DNA from 4 places in the Streptomyces venezuelae genome. Region 1 is predicted to be linked to each of the others. Evidence: riboswitches for the same ligand, from Rfam matches in the RefSeq annotation. Region 1 holds a riboswitch; each other region holds the start of a gene.
What was found. A riboswitch is a leader RNA that binds a small molecule or an ion and turns the genes downstream of it on or off. The one in region 1 is predicted to bind cobalamin.

Region 1 (4,749 bases):
CGTCCGGTGAGACCGAGCAGCATGTCGAGCCCGGGTTCGAGGAGGGAGACGTCGCCGCGGAACTTGTTGACGAGATACCCGGCGACCAGCTCCTGGTCGGCCGCGCTCAGCAGCGCCGTCGTCCCGAAGAACGAGGCGAAGACCCCGCCCCGGTCGATGTCCCCGACCACGAGCACGGGGAAGCGCGCGGCCCGCGCAATGCCCATGTTCACGATGTCCGTGCGCCGCAGATTGATCTCGGCGGGGCTGCCCGCGCCCTCGCAGATGACGGCGTCATACGTGCTCCGGAGCTCCTCCAGGCAACCCACGACGGTGTCGAGCAGCGCCGCCTGGCGTCCCCCGTGCAGCCTGTCCCCGGGGGACGACCCCTCAGACCCCCCGAAGAACCCGCGCGCACTCATCTCGCCCACGGGCTTGCCCATGAGGACGACCTGGCTAGAGCGGTCGCCGCCCGGTTTGAGCAGCACGGGGTTCATCAGCGCGCTCGGCTCGACGCGGGCGGCCTGCGCCTGCATGGCCTGCGCCCGCCCGATCTCGGCTCCCTCGCGCGTCACGAACGAGTTGAGGGACATGTTCTGCGCCTTGAACGGCGCGACGGACACCCCCTTGCGCGCCAGCCACCGGCAGATGCCGGCGGTGACGACGCTCTTCCCGGCGTCCGATGTGGTTCCGGCGACGAGCAGTCCACCGCTCACGAAGCTCTCCTTGACCTCAGTCGGGCGACGCCCGCGACGACCGCGACGCCGAGCGCCAGCCCGCTCACCCGCCGGGACAGCTTCACCGCCCGCTCGATGTCCCTCACCTGTACGTCGCGCCCGTCCGCGTTGAGCACGGGCCGGTGCTCGACCCGTCCCGCGTACGAGAGGGTCCCCCCGAGGCGTACGCCCAAAGCCCCCGCGAAAGCGGCCTCGACGGGACCGGCGTTGGGGCTCGGGTGGTGCGCGGCGTCGGAGCGCCAGGCGCGCACCGCCTCCGCGGGCGCGTCGCCCGCGACCACGGCCAGCGCGGCGGTGAGCCGCGCCCCGGGCCAGCCGAAGACGTCGTCGAGCCGGGCGGAGGCCCATCCGTAGCGCCGGTAGCGCGCCGACTTGTGGCCGACCATCGCGTCGAGGGTGTTCACGGCACGGAAGGCGACGAGCCCCGGCACGCCGCCGAGCGCGCCCCACACCAGGGCTCCCACCACGGCGTCGGAGGTGTTCTCGGCGACGGACTCCACGACGGCCCGCGCGATCCCGTCGGCGTCCAGGGCCTGCGGGTCCCGCCCGCACAGATGGGGCAGCCGCTCCCGGGCGACCTCGATGTCACCGGCTTCCAGGGCCCCGCCGACGGCCCGCGCCTCGCGGCCCAGCGAGGTGCCGCCGAGCACGGCCCACGTCGCGGCGGCGGTGAGCGCCACGGTTCCGGCACGGCCCGCGGCGGAGCGGCGTACGAGAGCGGAGGCCAGTGCGGCGGCGCCCGCGGCGCCCCCGGCGCACACCGCGGTGTGCAGGGCGCCCCACCCGCGGTGGTCCCGCCACAGCACCTGTTCGACGGCGCCCGCCGCCCGGCCGAACGCGGCGACCGGATGGCCTCGGCGGGGATCGCCGAGCAACAGGTCACCGAGGAATCCGGCGGCGGCGCCGTACGCGAAATCGCGATCGGCACTCATGGCGTTGTGTGTCCTCACTCAGGGTGTCCGCGCCCTGGTTCGACGTGAATCGGCGGCGAGAGTTCCTGGCTTCCGGGGAGTGGCTCCCCGGTGACAGTGGCGGGACCGCGCCGGATTCGCACCGGCTTCCTCTTCTGCCGCCGTAGTTGGCCCGGGCAGTCCACCACGCCCCGCGAATGCCCGTCAACTCGCTGTTGACCTGCGACGGGAGAGTGTGTTGGGGCCCACACACAGGAGGGGTGCGGAGCGTTTCGTACGCTCCGCACCCCTCCGGGAAACCTTGCCGTCAGGCGACGATCAGATAGATCCCGTACGCCACGGCCGCCGCGCACAGCGCGAAGCACGCGTACGCGCCGGTGCGCGCCACGGCCGCCGAACCGCCGGAGGCGGCGGTCGCCTTCTCCTGCTGGGAGAGGCCGACGATGCCGAGGGTGAAGAGGCCCACGAGGGCGACCGTCACCGCGAGGCTGACGCCGAAGACGGAGCCGAGAGCTGCCCAGTCGATGTTCATGCTGGTCTGTCCTTACACCGTCGCGGGCCGGGCGGGGTCCGCCATGGCGCCGGTCGTGGTCGTGGTCGGGGCCGAGACGCCGGCCTTGACGGACGTGTCCGGGACGGGCGAGGCGGCCAGGGTGCCCGCGGGGGGCGGCGTGACGGCGGCGATCGCGGTGGTCACGACGCCGATGGGCTCGGCCGGTACGCCCCCGTCCGTGCGGACCTCGTCGTCGGTGACGTTGGTGTGGTCGATGGCGTTGCGCCGCGAGAGCACCCAGATGACGGCGGAGCCGCCGACGAGGAGCGCGGCCGTGGCCGCGATGCCCCAGGGGCCCTGCTTGGTGAGGAACTCGGCGCCCGCGCCGACCAGACCGGCGGCCGGCAGGGTCAGACCCCACGCGACGAACATGCGGGTCGCGGTCGACCAGCGGACGACGCCGCCCTTGCGGCCGAGGCCCGCGCCCATCACGGCGCCGGAGCAGGACTGGGTGGTGGAGAGCGAGAAGCCCAGGTGCGAGGAGGCGAGGATGACCGTCGCGGCGCTGGTCTGGGCGGCGAAGCCCTGCTGCGGCTGGAGGTCGGTCAGGCCCTTGCCCATGGTGCGGATGATGCGCCAGCCGCCGAGGTAGGTGCCGAGCGCGATGGCGACACCGGCGGAGACGATGACCCACATCGGGGGGTTCGCGCCGGGGTTGAGGACACCGCCGGTGACCAGGGCGAGCGTGATGATGCCCATGGTCTTCTGCGCGTCGTTGGTGCCGTGCGCCAGCGAGACGAGGCCCGCGGAGGCGATCTGGCCCACGCGGTAGCCCTTGGCGGTGGCCTTGGTGTCGGTGTTGCGGCCGATCCGGTACGTCAGGCGCGTGGCCAGCATCGCGGCGACACCCGCCACGAGCGGCGCGGCGAGGGCCGGGATCAGGATCTTGGTGACGACGGTGCCGCCGTTGATCGACGACCAGCCCATCGACATGACCGCGGCGCCGATGAGGCCGCCGAAGAGCGCGTGGGAGGAACTGGAGGGCAGGCCGACCAGCCAGGTCAGGAGGTTCCAGAGAATCGCGCCGACGAGCGCGGCGAAGATGACCTCTGTCTTGAGGCCGTCCTCGTTGACGATGCCGCCGGAGATCGTCTTGGCGACTTCCACCGAGAGGAAGGCACCGACGAGGTTGAGCACGGCGGACATGGCCACCGCCGTCTTGGGCTTCAGAGCGCCGGTCGAGATGGTCGTCGCCATCGCGTTGGCAGTGTCGTGGAAACCGTTCGTGAAATCGAACACGAGAGCGGTGACGATCACGATCCCGAGGAGAAGCGTGATGTGTTCCATTTACCCAGGCTTCTGTTGGACGTCAGTGGCGAGTTGAACGTAGGCATTCCGGGTGAACGGAAAGTGAACTGGGCCGGGCGGTGCGGTGACTCGAAGCGGAGTCCCGCCACCTCGTCCCTTCCCGGCGTTCGACAGCGATCGTAAGGAGCGGGGGCCGGGGGCCCGCAAACCGGCCGGAGTGTCGGCCTCCGCCATCCGGTGGCCGCCCCCGCGACGCACCGCTTCGAACAGTCCGACAAGCCCGCCGAAGAGATACTGATCACCCCGCGTCCCGCGCCCCCCGGTGTCCGACGGGCGGCTGGCAGGATCGCCGCATGACTGAGCAGCAGCACGGAGACGGGGACGCCGTCGCGCAGGCCTGGGACGAGCTGGTCGACACGGCTCGCAGGACGGTCACGGACGGCCTGGTCGTCGGCACATCGGGCAACGTCTCGGTACGGGTCGGCGGCACCGTCCTCGTCACCCCGAGCGGAGTGCCCTACGACCGTCTGCGACCGCGGGACGCGGTCGGCGTCGACCTCGAAGGACGACAGCTCCTCGGCGACCTCTCACCCACCAGCGAGCTGCCCATGCACCTCGCGATCTACCGCAACACCTCCGCGGGCGCCGTCGTCCACACCCACGCCGTGCACGCCACCGCCGTCTCGATGCTGGTCCCCGAGCTCCCCGCGGTCCACTACATGGCCGGCATCCTCGGCGGCCCGCCCCGCGTCGCGCCCTACGCGCTGTACGGAACGGAGGAGCTGGCCCGGAACATGCTCGGAGCCCTGCGCGACCGCACGGGCTGCCTCCTCCAGAACCACGGAACGGTCACGTACGGAGACACCCTCTCCCAGGCGTACGACCGGACGGCCCAGCTGGAATGGATGTCCCGCCTCTGGCTCACCGCCGCCGCGGTCCCCGGCCACGCCCCGGCCCTCCTGTCCCCCTCCCAGCTGAGCGAAGCGGAAGAGCGGCTGAAGGGGTACGGACAGCACCGCGGCGATCCGGTCACCCCAGGGACGCCGCCCACTGGCCCCGAAGCCCTCCGCCCATAACACTGGGACGGTGCGCCCAGCCAAAGCGACGGCAGCGGCCGTCACCGCAGTAACAGCCGCCCTGGGGACGGCCGCGGCCGCCATCGCGGCGGGCCGTTTCGCCAGCGACGCCGCCCTCAGGGCGCCCGCCGGCCGGCCCCTGCCCACCGAGCCGCGCCTCACCGTGCACGCCACGGCCGCGGGCCAGGTCAGCCTCACCCGCGCCCTGGCGAGCCTGCGCCCCGGCACGTACGGCCTCAGCGGCA
Region 2 (4,749 bases), 430 kb from region 1:
GGGCCAGGGCGCGGGCTATCTGGACGCGCTGGCGTTCGCCGCCGGACAGCGTGTGCCAGGCCTGGGCGGCGCGATCGGTGAGCCCGGTGCGTGCGAGGGCCTCGCGTACGGCCCGTTCGTCGTGGGGCGTGGGGGTCGACCAGGCGCGGCGGTGCGGGATGCGGCCGAGGCGTACGACGTCCCGTACGGTCAGTTCGACCTGCGTCGCCGCGTGCTGTTCGACCACGGCGATCCGGCGGGCCACCGCGCGGCGGCCCGTGTCCGGCAGGGTGCGGCCGTCCAGGGTGACCACGCCGGACGCCGGGGCCAGGACGCCCGCGAGCAGGCGCAGGAGCGTGGACTTGCCGGAGCCGTTGGGGCCGAGGAGTCCGACTGTGGCGCCAGTGGGCGGGGCCAGGCTCACGCCGTCGACGATCAGTCTGCCGCCCGCCTCCCGGCTGACGCGGTCCGCCCGCAGGCCCTCGGCGATGCTCGGAGACGTCATGTCGTCCTCCGTGTCCTGTACAGCACCGCCACGAACGCCGGTACGCCGATGAGTGACGTCACCACGCCGACCGGGACCTCCTGCGGGTCCAGGGCCGTGCGGGCCAGCGTGTCCACCCAGACCAGGAAGACCGCACCGGCGAGCGCCGTGACCGGGAGGAGCCTGGCGTGGCCGGAGCCGACGACCGCGCGGGCCGCGTGCGGCAGGACGAGGCCGACGAAGCCGATCGCGCCCGCCGAGCTGACCAGCGCCGCCGTGAGCAGCGCCGTCGTGCAGAGCAGGACGAGCCGGGTGCGGGCCACCCGGACGCCCAGCGCCGCCGCGGCCTCCGGGCCGAACGCGAAGGCGTCGAGCGTACGGGCGTGGCCGAGGCAGATGACCAGCGCGGCCACGAGCACCGCCCCGCACAGCCACACGTCCGTCCAGCCGACCCCGCTGAGCGAGCCGAGGAGCCAGAACAGCACGCCGCGCGTCGTCTCGGCGTCACCCGCCGTGAGGACGACGAACGACGTGAGCGCGGAGAACAGCTGCATGGCCGCGACGCCCGACAGCACGACCCGGTCCGTGGTGTCGCCGAGGGTGTGACTCAGGAGCAGGACGAGGGCGAAGGAGCAGAGCGCGCCCGCGAAGGCGCCCGCGGAGACGGACACCACTCCCCCGCCGACCCCCAGGACGACGACCGCGACCGCTCCCGTGGACGCCCCGGACGACACTCCGAGCACGAAGGGGTCGGCGAGCGGGTTGCGGAGCAGGGACTGCATGACCGCCCCGCAGACCGCGAGGCCCGCGCCGCAGACGGCGGCGAGCACGGTGCGCGGCATCCGCAGGTTCCAGACGATGCCGTCCCTGATGGGGGTGAGCGGGCTCTCGCCCCAGCCGAGGTGGGCGGCGACGGTCGACCACACGTCGGGCACGGAGATGTCCGCGGGGCCGATGGTGACGGCCGCGGAGACGGAGAGGACGAGTGCGGCGACTCCGGCGATCCACAGCAGCGCCTGCCGGGCTCGGGCGGAGGCGGTGCCGACCGCACCGCCTCCCGCGCCGGCGTCCGGCGCGATCTCCGTCACTTGACCAGTCCGAACTTCCGCAGTCCCGCCGCCACTTGCTCGATGCCGTCGACCGTACGGATCGTGGGGTTCATGGCCTGGCCGCTGAGCAGGACGTACCGCTTCTTCTTCACCGCGCTCAGGTTCTTGGTCGCCGGGTTGGTCTCCAGGAACTTGATCTTCGCGGCGGCGCTCTCCGCGGACTGCGACTTGCGGGTGAGGTCGCCGATGACGAGGATGTCGGGGTCGCGGTCGGCGACGGTCTCCCAGTTGATCTGGGGCCATTCCTCGCGGGTGTCGTCGAAGACGTTCTTCGCGCCGAGTTCGCGGGTGATGATGCCGGGGGCGCCGCAGCAGCCCGCCATGTACGGGGCGTCGGAGTTGGCGAACCAGTACAGGAGTGTGGCGTCGGAGGCGTCGATGCCCTTCGTGGCCTTCGTGACCCGCGCCTTGAGGTCGGCGACCAGCTTCTCGCCGCGCTTCTCGACGTGGAAGACCTTCGCCAGGTCGCGCACCTCGCCGTAGACGGTGTCCATGGTGAGGGTCTTGACGCGCTTGCCGTCACCGCCGCCGTCGTTGTCCTTGCCCGCGCAGTCGCTGGGCGAGACGTAGACGGGGACGTCGAGCTCGTCGAACTTCGCGCGGTCGGCGACGCCGCCCTTGCCGACCGTGAAGAGGAAGGACGCGCTGACGAAGTCCGGCTCCTTGGCGAGGACCCTCTCCAGGGACGGGTAGCGGTCGGCGAGCCGCTCGACCTTCGCGTTGTCCTTCTCCAGGTTCTTCAGGACCGGGTCGGTCCAGGTGCCGGTGCCCACCATGCGGTCGGCGAGGCCGAGGGAGAGGAGGATCTCCGTGGAGCCCTGGTCGAGGGAGACGGCCCGCTTCGGCGGCGCCAGGACTTTCGCCTCCTTGCCGCAGGAGGTGACCGTGACCGGGTAGCCGGCGGCCTTCTTGTCCGCCTTGTCCGACGTGCCGCCTCCGCCGCACGCGGTGAGCGTGAACAGGCAGGCACAGAGAAGGGCGGATATACGGGCTGTCGAGGACACGTGATCCCTTGGTGTCGCGGCTCATACGCGGAGCCTGGCCTGCGTCGGACCCCCGCCGCCGGGTGAGCGGCCGGAGGGCGCCAGCAGGTCTTCGGACTCGGGATCGGCCGGGCGGGACGCCTTCCCGGGCGCCGTGAGACGCCCAGTGGCCGTGGTCCCGCCCGTCCCCCTCACCGCTGCGCGTCAGTTCCGGATTCGCACCGGATTCCCTGGCCCAGGTGTGGGTTTGACTGGCTTGCGCAAGTTATCACGGCTGCTCGATGGTCGGTCCGGGCCTCGGCTCGCCCCGGTACGTGCCGAAGGACCAGCGGTTGCCCTCCGGGTCCTCGATGCCGAACTCACGGCTTCCGTAGGGTTTGTCCTCGATCTCGCCGGTGACCTTCACCCCGGCCTCGACGAGCCGCCGGTACAGGTCGTCGACGTGGTCCGTGACGACGTAGGCGCCCGCCGTGCCGGGCTTGCCGCAGGTCGCCGCGTTGGCCGGGTCGTACGAGCCGAGCATGACGCCGCCGCCCTCGGGCCAGTCGAGCTGGGCGTGGGCGACGCGGCCCTCGTCCTCGTAGACGGCGGTCCGCAGGAAGCCGACGGTGCCGACGAGGAAGTCGATCAGGGCGGGGGCGTCCTGCGCCTGGAGGGCCGGCCAGATGGCCGGGGCGGGCGTGCTGAGCTGCTGTTCCATCGAAGTGTTCCGGTTGGTGTCCATGCCTCTACTCTTCGCCCCGGCCGTGCGCCCCGGCTTGGATATTCCGGCACTCCTCGGCCAGCCAGCCGGTCGGCGCCATCCCTGTGTACTGCTGGAAGTCGCGTACGAGGTGGGAGTGGTCGTAGTACCCGGTGTCGGCCGCGACGCGGGCGAGGTCGGGCGGCGCGCCCGCGGCGACCGCGCGGGCCACGGCGGTCTTGGCGTGCTGGAAGCGCATGAGGCGGGCCGCCTGTTTGGGGGTCAGGCCCGTCTCGGCGCGGAACAGCGCGGTCAGCCTGCGCTCACTGAGCGCGACGTGCCGGGAGAGGCCGCCGAGCGTGCCCGCGCCCCGGTGCCTGGCCAGCCACGCCCAGGCCTCGGCGACCTCGGGACGGACGGTTCCCGCGGTGTCCTCCGCCCCGGCCGCGCGGCGGCGCAGGTACGCCGAGAGGAGCGCGAAGCGGTCCTCCCAGCGGTCGAGGTCGCACAGCCGCTCGCGGACCTCGGCGGCCGTGGCGCCGAGGACGTCCGTGCCGCCGACGACGAGCTGCCCGGCGAGTCCGGCGGCGGGCAGGCCGAGGAGCGCGCGGGACGCGAGGGGGTGCACGGCGAGCTGGATGCCGGCCTCGTGCTCGGGCTGTACGACGTACGCGGGGCTCTGGTGCAGGCCGCCCACGACGATGTCGGTGCGGGTCGCGTCCGCGCCGGTCGCCTGGTCCGGGGTGCTGCCGGTGGCGATGGTGCCGTCCAGGGAGAAGATCAGCGTCAGGTACGGGGAGGGGAGGCCCCGGTGCAGGCCTGGGCGCTGCCCCTCGGTGCGGTAGCCGACCGCGGAGACCACCATGCCGTCGAGTCCGGGTGCGGTCCGGACGAACTCGCGGGAGTCCATGCACTCAGTATCGGCCGAGTGAATCCCCCGGGCCTCTGAACAGAACCGCGCGGACGCCTCGGCTACCCGTGTTCACCCGCCCCATGCCCCCGCGCGACGGTGACTTCGATCATGGGAAATGCGGGTGCCGCCCCATAACATGGCGCGCCGCTCCGGTCGGGGCGCACATCGCTCGCAGGGAACGGCAGGGACGTAGAGACATGGCAGTACGGGCAGTACGGGCAAAGAGCGCACGGGCGAAGAGCAGGCTCGCCGTCATCGGCACCACCGGCGCGCTGGCCGCCGCCGTGCTCGCGGGCGGCGCGCTGTGGCCGACGGGCGAGGCGAGCGCCGCCGACACCTCGGCGGCCACCGCCCGCGAGCTGTCGCACTGGCCGGAGCCCGTCGCCGAGCAGCTCGGCGAGGTCATCGCGGAGAACGAACACAAGGGCGCGTACGCCGTCTTCGACGCGGACAACACGACGTACCGCAACGACCTGGAGGAGTCGCTGCTGCCCTTCCTGGAGATGAAGGGCGTCCTCACCCGCAAGACCATGGACCCGTCCCTGAAGGTCATCCCCTTCAAGGACAAGGCCGGGCACAAGGAGAGCCTGTACAGCTAC
Region 3 (4,749 bases), 4.6 Mb from region 1:
TCGGCGGCCGGGATGCGCACCGGGTTGGCGGCGAGCTGCTCCTCGGTGAGCCAGTCCTGGTCGTGGCCGCCCGCGTCGATGAGCGCGCGGATCAGCTCGTCGCCGTCGCCGGAGACCAGGCCGGGGATGTCGGCCTCGGGGCCGAAGTCGTACCCCTCGGCGCGCAGCCTGCGCAGCAGCCGCACGGCGGACGCCGGGGTGTCGAGGCCGACCGCGTTGCCGATGCGGGAGTGCTTCGTCGGGTACGCGGAGAGCACCAGGGCGAGGCGCTTGTCGGCGGCCGGGATGTGCCTGAGGCGTGCGTGGCGTACGGCGATCCCGGCGACGCGGGCCGCGCGCTCGGCGTCGGCGACGTATGCCGGAAGGCCGTCCTCGTCGATCTCCTTGAAGGAGAAGGGGACGGTGATGAGGCGGCCGTCGAACTCCGGCACCGCGATCTGGCTCGCGGCGTCCAGCGGCGAGACGCCCTCGTCGTTCTCCTCCCAGGCGGAGCGCGACCCGGTCAGGCACAGCGCCTGGAGGATCGGCACGTCGAGGCCGGTCAGCGCGCCCGCGTCCCACGACTCGTCGTCGCCGCCCGCGGAGGCCTCGGCGGGCTTGGTGCCGCCCGCCGCGAGGACGGTGGTCACGATGGTGTCGGCGGCGCGCAGCTCGTCGATCAGCTCGGGCTCCGGGGCGCGCAGCGAGGCCACGTACAGCGGCAGCGCGCGGGCGCCCGCGTCCTCGATCGCCCCGCACAGCGCGTCCACGAACGCGGTGTTGCCGCTCATGTGGTGGGCGCGGTAGTAGAGCACGGCGACCGTCGGGCCGTCGACGCCGGTGCGGGCGGTGCGCTCCAGCGGGCCCCATGACGGGGCGGCCGCGGGCGGCTCGAAGCCGTGGCCGGTGAGCAGCACGGTGTCGGAGAGGAAGCGGGCCAGCTGGTCCAGGTTCGCGGGGCCGCCGTGCGCGAGGTACGCGTGCGCCTCGGCGGCGATGCCGACGGGCACGGTCGAGGAGGCCATGAGCTGGGCGTCGGGTGCCTGTTCGCCGGTGAGCACGACCACGGGGAGGCCGGTGGCGATGAGCTGGTCGAGGCCGTCCTGCCAGGCGCGGACGCCGCCGAGGAGACGTACGACGACGAGGTCGACGCCGTCGAGCAGGGCGGGCAGCTCCGCGAGGTCGAGGCGGGACGGGTTGGCGAACCGGTAGTCGACCGGGCCTCCCGCCGCGCGGGCGCTGAGCAGGTCGGTGTCGGAGGTCGACAACAGCAGAAGCATGCGGGCGCAGGCCTTCCTCGGGGTGTCCGCGCCCCGGGTGGTCGTATGGACGGCAGGAGTTCCTGGCTCGCCCCACGCGGGTGGGGCTCACAGTGGCGGGACCGCGCCGGATTCGCACCGGGCTTCCTCCCTCGGGTCCTGTTGGACCCACGCCGTCGCTGGCGTCGACGGACCTGGCGGTCCGCCGCCTGCATAGTAAGTCCTGCCCGCGGTCGGCGGTGCGGCCACCTGCCAGGACGACCTGTCTCGGGAGAGGACCGGCCGGATCCGCGTGGGTATGCTCGCCGCCATGCCGCCCACCCCAGCACCATCCCCAGATCAGGGCGAATCCCTCATACGTGACCGGGGCGACGCCTGCCCCGGAGCCCTCCGCCTGCACCGCGCCGACGACGGCCTCCTGGCCCGACTCCGCCTGCCCGGAGGCATCTTGACGTCCCGTCAGGTGCTGGCTCTGGAGGCCGCGGCGGAGCGTCTGGCCGACGGCAACCTCAGCGTCACCTCCCGCGGCAACATCGAGCTGCGCGGCCTCGGCGACGCGTGCGCCGGCGAACTCTCCGCGCTGCTCGCGGACGCGGGCCTGCTCCCCTCCGAGCGCCACGAACGCGTCCGGAACGTGGTGGCGTCCCCCCTCGCGGGAACGGACGGAACCGGCCACGCCGACGTCCAGTTGTGGGCCCGTGAGCTGGACGGACTCCTCTGCGCGGAGGACTGGACGCCCCGACTTTCCGGCCGCTTCCTGTTCGCCCTGGACGACGGACGGGGAGACGTGGCGGGCCTCGGCGGCGATGTGACCTTGATCGCAGAATCGGGCGGGACGGCGGTGGTCGGGATGGGCAGCGTGTCGTTCCGGGTCGCCGCGGCCGACGCCCCGCGCGCGGCGCTCGCCGCGGCGAAGGCGTTCCTCGCGGCGGCGGACGCCGCGGGGAACGGGGCGTGGCGCGTGACCGAACTCCCGACCGGGCAGACCGTCGACCTGGGCGGGGCGCTGGAGGCGGCGAGGGTTGACGCCGCACGGATCGGGCCGGAGGGCGAGGGGCCGGGGGGTCTGGCGGTGTCCGGTGGTCCGGGGGCATCCGGTGGTCCGGGTGGTCCGGTGGCTTTCGACGGCACGGCGGTGTCCGGTGGTCCGGTGGCCTTTGGTGCCCCGGTGGCGTCCGGTGGCTCGGGTGGCGGGGCGGTGCCCCGTGGTCCGGGTGGTCCGGCGGTGCTCGCTGGTCCGGGGGCGTCCGGTGACTCGACGGTGTCCGGTGGTGCGGGTGGGGGTTCGGCGGCGCTCGGTGTCGGGGCTGTCGCGGCGGGGGCCGCGGGGCCGGGGGGTCCGCCGCCCGGTGTCATCGGGCGGGCCGTCTCCGTGTACGCCCCGCTCGGGCGCGTCACCGTTGCGCAATGGCGGGCCCTGCTCCCGCTTCCCGCGGACGAGCTCCGCGTCACCCCGTGGCGCGGCTTCGTGATTCCCGGCTTCGGCGACGAGGGAGCCGCCCGGGAGCGGCTGGCCGCGCTGGACCGTGCCGGGCTCCTCGCCGACCCCGGCTCGCCCTGGCTCGGCGTCGGCGCCTGCACCGGTCGCCCCGGGTGCGCCAAGTCCCTCGCCGACGTCCGCGCGGACGCCGTGCCCGGCCACGGCTCGCTGCCCGTCCACTGGTCCGGCTGCGAACGGCGGTGCGGGCACCCGCGCGGCGACTGGGTCGACGTCCTCGCCACCCGGGACGGCTCCTACGAAGTGACGCTGCACACCGCGGGCTCCACCGCCCCTGTCACGGGCGGCACCCTGACCGAGACGGTCACCAAGGCACGTACCACCACAAACCCAACGGCCACGAGATGAGCGAGAGCACAGTGTTCGACTACGAGAAGGACGGCGCGGCGATCTACCGCGAGTCCTTTGCCACCATCCGCGCGGAGGCGGACCTCCAAGGCCTGCCCGCCGACGTCAGCCAGGTCGCGGTCCGGATGATCCACGCCTGCGGGATGGTCGACCTCGTGCGCGACCTCTCGTACAGCCCGCGCGTGATCGCCGACGCCCGCAAGGCGCTGCGTGACGGCGCGCCGATCCTCTGCGACGCGAACATGGTCGCCAGCGGCGTCACGCGCAAGCGGCTGCCCGCCGACAACGACGTGATCTGCACGCTCGCCGACCCGTCCGTGCCGGACCTCGCGGCGCGGCTCGGCACCACCCGCAGCGCCGCCGCCCTCGAACTCTGGCGCGACCGCCTCGAAGGCTCCGTCGTCGCCATCGGCAACGCGCCCACCGCCCTCTTCCGCCTCCTGGAGATGATCGAGGAGGGCGCGCCGCGCCCGGCCGCCGTCCTCGGCATCCCCGTCGGCTTCGTCGGCGCGGCCGAGTCCAAGGACGCGCTCGCCGAGCACTCGTCCGGCCTGGAGTACCTGGTCGTACGGGGACGTCGCGGCGGCAGCGCGATGGCCGCGGCGGCGATCAACGCGATTGCGAGCGAAGCGGAATGAGCGGCGTGCCCATGTCCCCCGAGCAGAGTTCGTCCCCCGAGCAGAGCTCGCCCATCGAGCAGAGCGCCACGGGACGGCTGTACGGAGTCGGGCTCGGTCCCGGCGATCCGTCGCTGATGACCGTGCGCGCCGTGGAGGTCATCGCCGCCGCCGACGTGATCGCGTACCACTCCGCACGGCACGGCCGTTCCATCGCCCGCTCGATCGCGGCCGCGCACCTCCGCGCCGACCACATCGAGGAAGCGCTGGTCTACCCCGTCACCACGGAGAGCACCGACCACCCCGGCGGCTACCGCGGCGCCCTCGACGACTTCTACGAAGAAGCCGCCGCCCGCCTCGCCGCCCACCTCGACGCGGGCCGCACCGTCGCCGTGCTCGCCGAGGGCGACCCGCTCTTCTACGGCTCCTACCAGCACATGCACAAGCGCCTCGCGCACCGCTACCCGACCGAGGTGATCCCCGGCGTCACCTCGGTGAGCGCCGCGGCCGCCCGGCTCGGCGAGCCCCTCGTCGAGGCCGAGGAGGTGCTGACGATCCTGCCCGGCACGCTCCCCGAGGAGGAACTCGCGGCGCGCCTCGCGGCGACGGACTCCGCGGTCGTCATGAAGCTCGGCCGTACGTTCGGGAAGGTCCGCGGCGCCCTGGAGCGCGCCGGCCGACTCGACGAGGCGCGGTACGTCGAGCGGGCCACCATGAAGGGCGAGCGCACCGGCAGCCTCGCCGACGTGGACCCGGAGTCGGTGCCGTACTTCTCCGTGGCGGTGCTGCCGAGCCGGGTCGCGCCGCTGACCGGAGGCCCGAAGCCCGCGTCTTCGGAGGGCCCCGGGCGCGGCGAGGTCGTCGTCGTCGGCACGGGGCCCGCGGGACCGCTCTGGCTGACCCCCGAGACGCGCGGCGCGCTCGCCGCCGCCGACGACCTGGTCGGCTACACCACGTACGTCGACCGCGTACCGCACCGCCCCGGCCAGCGGCGCCATGGCTCCGACAACCGCGTCGAGTCCGAACGCGCCGAGTTCGCCCTGGAGCT
Region 4 (4,749 bases), 600 kb from region 1:
GGGTGTCACGCCCCGCCACGGTCACGCGCCCGCGCAGCGTGCCCCCGGTGAAATGCGGCACGAGCCCGCTGACCGTCCCGAGCAGTGTCGACTTCCCGACCCCGGACGGCCCGACGAGCAGCACGAGCTCCCCTTCGGGAACGATGAGGTCGACGCGCTGGACGGTGGGGCCGGGCGCCGCGTCGTAGGTCACCGAGACATCCTCGAAGCGGATCATGAGGTCTCCTCGGAGGAAGTGGGGGAGGGGGCCGGGCGCGGGGCCGTACGCCAGGCGGCGGCCGACTTCCGTGGGCGGGGAGCGGGAGCGGGCCCGGACGTCTCGCGTACGGGGGGCGCTTGCGTGGTGTCGGGATCGGCAGGCGGCGTGGTCCCGGGCTGCGCGGGGCGGGGCTCCGCGGGCGTGACCCGGGTCGCGTCGTCGGACGGGGCGGGCGGCGGGTTCCGGGGTGCGGTGGGCCGGGTGTGGCCGGTCGGCACCGGGGCCACGAACGCCGGGAGGAGGCCGAGCAGGGCCGCCGCCGCGGGCCACAGCGGCAGGGTGGGGGCCACCAGGGGGACCACGCCCGGGTGCAGCGCGGACGGGGCCCGCGTCGCCGACCAGATCGTCAGGGCCGCCACCGCCACCCCGGAGCCCGCGACCAGCCAGGCGCGGGGACCCCACGGGTCGGGGCGGTAGCGGGTGCGTACCGCGCGGCGGCCGCCCAGGCGCAGGCCCGCGAGTGCGCAGGTGAGTCCCGCGGCGAGGGCGGGCAGGCCGTAGGACGTGCCCTGGGCGGTCAGCAGGCCGTACGTACCCACGCAGACGCCCATGAGGCCGCCGAGGGTCAGGACGGAGATTGCCCTGCGGACCCTCGCCGGGACGGGGGACGTGCGGCCGAAGCCGCGCGCGTCCATCGCCGCGGCCAGGGCGACCGACCGCTCCAGCGCGCCCTCCAGGACGGGCAGACCGACCTGGAGGAGGCCCCGGATGCCACGGTCCGGGCGGCCCCGCAGGCGGCGGGCCGCACGCAGGCGCTGCACGTCGACGATCAGGTTCGGAGCGAACGTCATCGCCACGACGACCGCCACCCCGACCTCGTACAGCGCACCCGGCAGCGACTTCAGCAGCCGCGCCGGGCTGGCCAGCGCGTTCGCCGCGCCGACGCAGATCAGCAGGCCGGCGAGGCGGATGCCGTCGTAGAGCGCGAACAGCAGGCCTTCCGCCGTCACCCGGCCCCCGATCCGCACGCCCCTCGCCCACTCCGGCAGCGGCACCTCCGGCAGTGTCACGACGGTGTGCGTGCCGGGGATCGGCGAGCCGAGCACGATCGCGAAGACCAGCCGGATCGCGATGACGGCCAGACCCAGCTTCACGAACGCGCCGTACGACTTCGCCCACGGCGCCGACGTCCGCCGCGCCGCCACCACGTAGCCCGCGACGCCGATCAGCAGGCCGAGCAGCAGCGGATTGGTCGTGCGGGACGCCGCCGTGCCGAGGCCGATGGCCCACACCCACCACGCGCCCGGGTGCAGCGCGTTGCCGCGGTGCGCCTCGGGGGCGAGGCGGCGCCGCAGGAGGGCGGGCGCGCCGCCGCCGTGGTCCGTCATGGTGCTGTCCGTGTCGTGTTCGTCGTCCGTACGCAGCCGCGCGTCAGCCGCGGCGGCGGGCCTGCCAGATCCCGGCGCCGCCGAGCAGCGCGACGGCGGCGATCCCGGCGATCAGGCCGACGGAGGGGCCGCCGTCGGCGCCGTCCCCCGCACCGTCGTCCGCGTTCCCCGTCCCCGTCTGCGGCTGTGTCTTCGTGGTCGTTCCGTCGTCGGCGACCTGTTCGCCGCAGCCCCTCTTCGGGTAGCCGTCGATCGCGCACAGCAGCGCCTTGCTGTCGTAGCGCAGCGGCTTGGCGACGGAGGCGAGGGCCTCCGCGCTGGTGGCGTCCTCGCCGACCTGCGCGCAGGCGGTCCGCCGCTTCGGCGGCGTCTCGCCGCCGGGCGCGTCACCCGCCGTGCCGAAGTCGACGACGAGGCCCACCCGCTTGCGGCCGTCCTTCGCCGGGGTGCCCGCGCAGATGGCGTCGAAGTCGGCGGGACCGCGCGGCTTCGCCGAGTCCTTCGAGTCGTCGGAGACCGAGAAGCGGAACCCCTGGACGTCGCCGTCCTCGGGACGCGCGGTGCCGGGGCCCTGGCTGGCGTACGTCCACTGCGCGCCGTCCCGCTCCCAGAACGACCAGTAGCGGTAACCGGCGGCCTGGGCGGGCACGGCGGCGAGAACGCCCAGGAGCGCGGCGAGGAACACGCCGACAGTCAGCCGCCCGCGCCCCCGTCCGCGCCGCTCACGGTCCCGCGTCACGGCTGCTGCTTCTTGCGGTTGCCGCTGTACAGGAAGCCGATGCCGATGCCCGCGACCATGCCGACGCCGATGATCCACCAGACGCTGACGCCGCCGTCGTCGTCCTTCTTCTCGTCCGAGTCCGCGTCGGACGGGGACTTCGAGGAGGTCTCGGGGGCCGGACCCGTGGCGTTCAGCTGCTTGACAAGGTCGGCGCCGCCGAAGTCGCGCGCGTCCAGACCGGCCGCGTGCGCGGCGAAGATCAACTTGGAGTAGGCGGCCGGGCCCGACTGCTTGGCCCAGTCCGCAGAGTTACCGGCGAGCCACTCGGCGGACTTCTTCGCCCGCTCGCCCTGTCCGGCGGCGGCGAGGGCGAGCACGGAGTCGGCGGTGGTGCCGAAGTCCGGCTGGTCCGTGGAGCCCGGCATCGACGACATCAGGTGGTCGTCGGTCTTGCCGAGGGTGTCGAGCAGATAGCCGACGCCGTTGCTCGCGGCCTGCGTGGCCGTGTCCGGCTTCGCGCACTTGGGCGCGGCGTCCTCGGACTTCTTGGGGGCGGAAACGACGAGGCCCTTGCCGAGGCTGCCGAGCACACCGGCGGCGGTGGCGTAGGCGTTCGGCGCGAGCTTGCCGGACTTCATGTCGGCGAGGCCGAAGGCGCCGCCGTCCTTGCCGCAGTCCATGGCGAGCTTCGGCAGCGCGTCGTAGGCGGACTTGCCGTCCTGGGACTTCACGTCGGCGGGGTTGCGGCCCGCGGCGACGAGCGCGCCGACGACGATGCCGGTGGAGTTCGCGTCGGAGGGCAGTCCCGGGGTGTTGCCCCAGCCGCCGTCCTTGTTCTGCACGGACTTCAGCCAGTCGACGCTCTTCTTGACCGTCTTGTCCTGGCCGCCGAGCGCGGCGAGGGCCTGCACGGCCGCCGCGGTGGAGTTGCTGTCGACCGCCGTCTTGGAGTTGCACGGCTCGGAGGAGTCCGCGCGGTACGCCGCGAAGCCGCCGCTCGCACACTGCTGGCCGGTCAGCCAGTCCACGGCCTTCGCGGCGGGCTCGACGCCCTCGGTGTGCTGGGCGAGCAGGGCGTACGACTGGCGGAAGACGCCGTCGAACTTCGGGTCGGACTTGCCGTAGAGGCCCGAGGGGAGAGCGGCCGACGGCGACGGCTTCGCGTCGTCCGCGAAGGCGGCCGGTGCCGCGGCCGAGCCGAAGACGGCGACGGCGGCGGCCAGGACCGCTGCGCTGCGACGAACGTTCATGATGGGGCGGGTTGCCTCTCCCTGCGGGGAGCGGGGCGGCACGGACCGTGCGAGCACGGCGACCGGGCGGCTCCGGCTCCGTATACCTCGACGGTGCCGCTCATCGGGGGCCCGATGAAGCGAGCCGGTCACGTTCCGCGCCGGGCATTCCGGCTCACCACGTTGCGTGGCACACGGCTGCGGGTCAGCGCCGGATTCGCACCGGCTTCCCCCTTGGCGGACGTGAGGACGACGCCCTCACTCTACCGGCCGGTCCGCGCACCCCTCGGGTCACACCGCCACGAACGCGACCGGATCGCTCCCCGGCACGGCCTCGGCGCGCCCCAGCTTCACCAGCCGCCGCACATGCGCCTCGGCCTCCGACACGGCGATGGTCCTCGACCCGTAGGGGATTTCGTCCCAGGGCCGGTTCCACTCCATGCGCGCGGCGATCTGCCACGGGGTGAGGGGCTCGGCGAGCAGGGCGAGCAGCCCGGTCAGGCGCTCCTCGTGGTGGGCCAGGAGTTCGTGGACGCGGGCCGGCGCGTCGGTGAACGCGCGCTGGTGGGCGGGGAGGATCTCCGCGGGGCCGAGGCGGGCGACGCGCTCCAGGGAGTCCAGGTAGTCGCCGAGGGGGTCGGTCACCGTCTCCGAATCGGGGTCCTCGTACAGGCCGATGTGCGGGCTGATGCCGGGCAGCAGATGGTCGCCGGAGAAGAGGCGGCCGTTGCCGCGCAGGCCCGCGGGGTGGTCCTCCTCCAGGTGGAGGCAGACGTGGCCGGGCGTGTGGCCGGGGGTCCAGACGGCGCGCAGGCGGCGGCCGGGCAGGGCGAGGAGTTCGCCGGGGGTGATGGAGCGGTCGGGCAGGGCGGGGGCGAGGCCGGGGAGCTTGCGGGGGCGGCCCTCGTCGCGGGCGCGGAGCAGCGGGGCGAGGTGGTCGGCGGGCGCGCCGGCGGCCGTGAGCTTGTCCACGAGGTACGCGTACCAGCGGTCCGGCGGGTTCGAGCGGGTGCGGCGGACCACGGACGCGTCGGCGTCGTGCATGGCGATCCACGCTCCGGACGCGTCGCGGACCTGGCCGGAGAGGCCGTGGTGGTCGGGGTGGTGGTGGGTGATGACGACGCCGTGCACGTCGGCGACCGCGACGCCGCACGCGGCGAGCCCGGCGACGAGGGTGTCCCAGGACGCCGGGTCGTCCCAGCCGGTGTCGAC

Region 2: another riboswitch for cobalamin. It lies ahead of DEJ47_RS10120 (ABC transporter substrate-binding protein); the one in region 1 lies ahead of DEJ47_RS08115 (cobalamin biosynthesis protein).
Region 3: another riboswitch for cobalamin. It lies ahead of cobN (cobaltochelatase subunit CobN); the one in region 1 lies ahead of DEJ47_RS08115 (cobalamin biosynthesis protein).
Region 4: another riboswitch for cobalamin. It lies ahead of DEJ47_RS10840 (prenyltransferase/squalene oxidase repeat-containing protein); the one in region 1 lies ahead of DEJ47_RS08115 (cobalamin biosynthesis protein).

What each region holds. Positions count from the first base shown of each region.
Region 1 is NZ_CP029193.1:1,747,802-1,752,550, reverse strand. Features, by position in the region: gene DEJ47_RS08120 (cobyric acid synthase) at 1-695, opposite strand, end outside; gene DEJ47_RS08115 (cobalamin biosynthesis protein) at 692-1,648, opposite strand; cobalamin riboswitch at 1,685-1,828, opposite strand; gene DEJ47_RS08110 (hypothetical protein) at 1,935-2,159, opposite strand; gene DEJ47_RS08105 (inorganic phosphate transporter) at 2,172-3,467, opposite strand; gene DEJ47_RS08100 (class II aldolase/adducin family protein) at 3,782-4,504, shown strand; gene DEJ47_RS08095 (alpha/beta hydrolase family protein) at 4,515-4,749, shown strand, end outside.
Region 2 is NZ_CP029193.1:2,175,491-2,180,239, forward strand. Features, by position in the region: gene DEJ47_RS10110 (ABC transporter ATP-binding protein) at 1-484, opposite strand, end outside; gene DEJ47_RS10115 (FecCD family ABC transporter permease) at 481-1,542, opposite strand; gene DEJ47_RS10120 (ABC transporter substrate-binding protein) at 1,548-2,576, opposite strand; cobalamin riboswitch at 2,641-2,826, opposite strand; gene DEJ47_RS10125 (VOC family protein) at 2,824-3,279, opposite strand; gene DEJ47_RS10130 (helix-turn-helix domain-containing protein) at 3,284-4,147, opposite strand; gene DEJ47_RS10135 (HAD family hydrolase) at 4,348-4,749, shown strand, end outside.
Region 3 is NZ_CP029193.1:6,353,855-6,358,603, forward strand. Features, by position in the region: gene cobN (cobaltochelatase subunit CobN) at 1-1,259, opposite strand, end outside; cobalamin riboswitch at 1,293-1,431, opposite strand; gene DEJ47_RS29250 (cobalamin biosynthesis protein CobG) at 1,549-3,084, shown strand; gene DEJ47_RS29255 (precorrin-8X methylmutase) at 3,081-3,722, shown strand; gene DEJ47_RS29260 (precorrin-2 C(20)-methyltransferase) at 3,734-4,749, shown strand, end outside.
Region 4 is NZ_CP029193.1:2,346,744-2,351,492, reverse strand. Features, by position in the region: gene DEJ47_RS10855 (ABC transporter ATP-binding protein) at 1-217, opposite strand, end outside; gene DEJ47_RS10850 (energy-coupling factor transporter transmembrane component T) at 214-1,587, opposite strand; gene DEJ47_RS10845 (SCO2322 family protein) at 1,631-2,326, opposite strand; gene DEJ47_RS10840 (prenyltransferase/squalene oxidase repeat-containing protein) at 2,323-3,558, opposite strand; cobalamin riboswitch at 3,680-3,804, opposite strand; gene DEJ47_RS10835 (MBL fold metallo-hydrolase) at 3,829-4,749, opposite strand, start outside.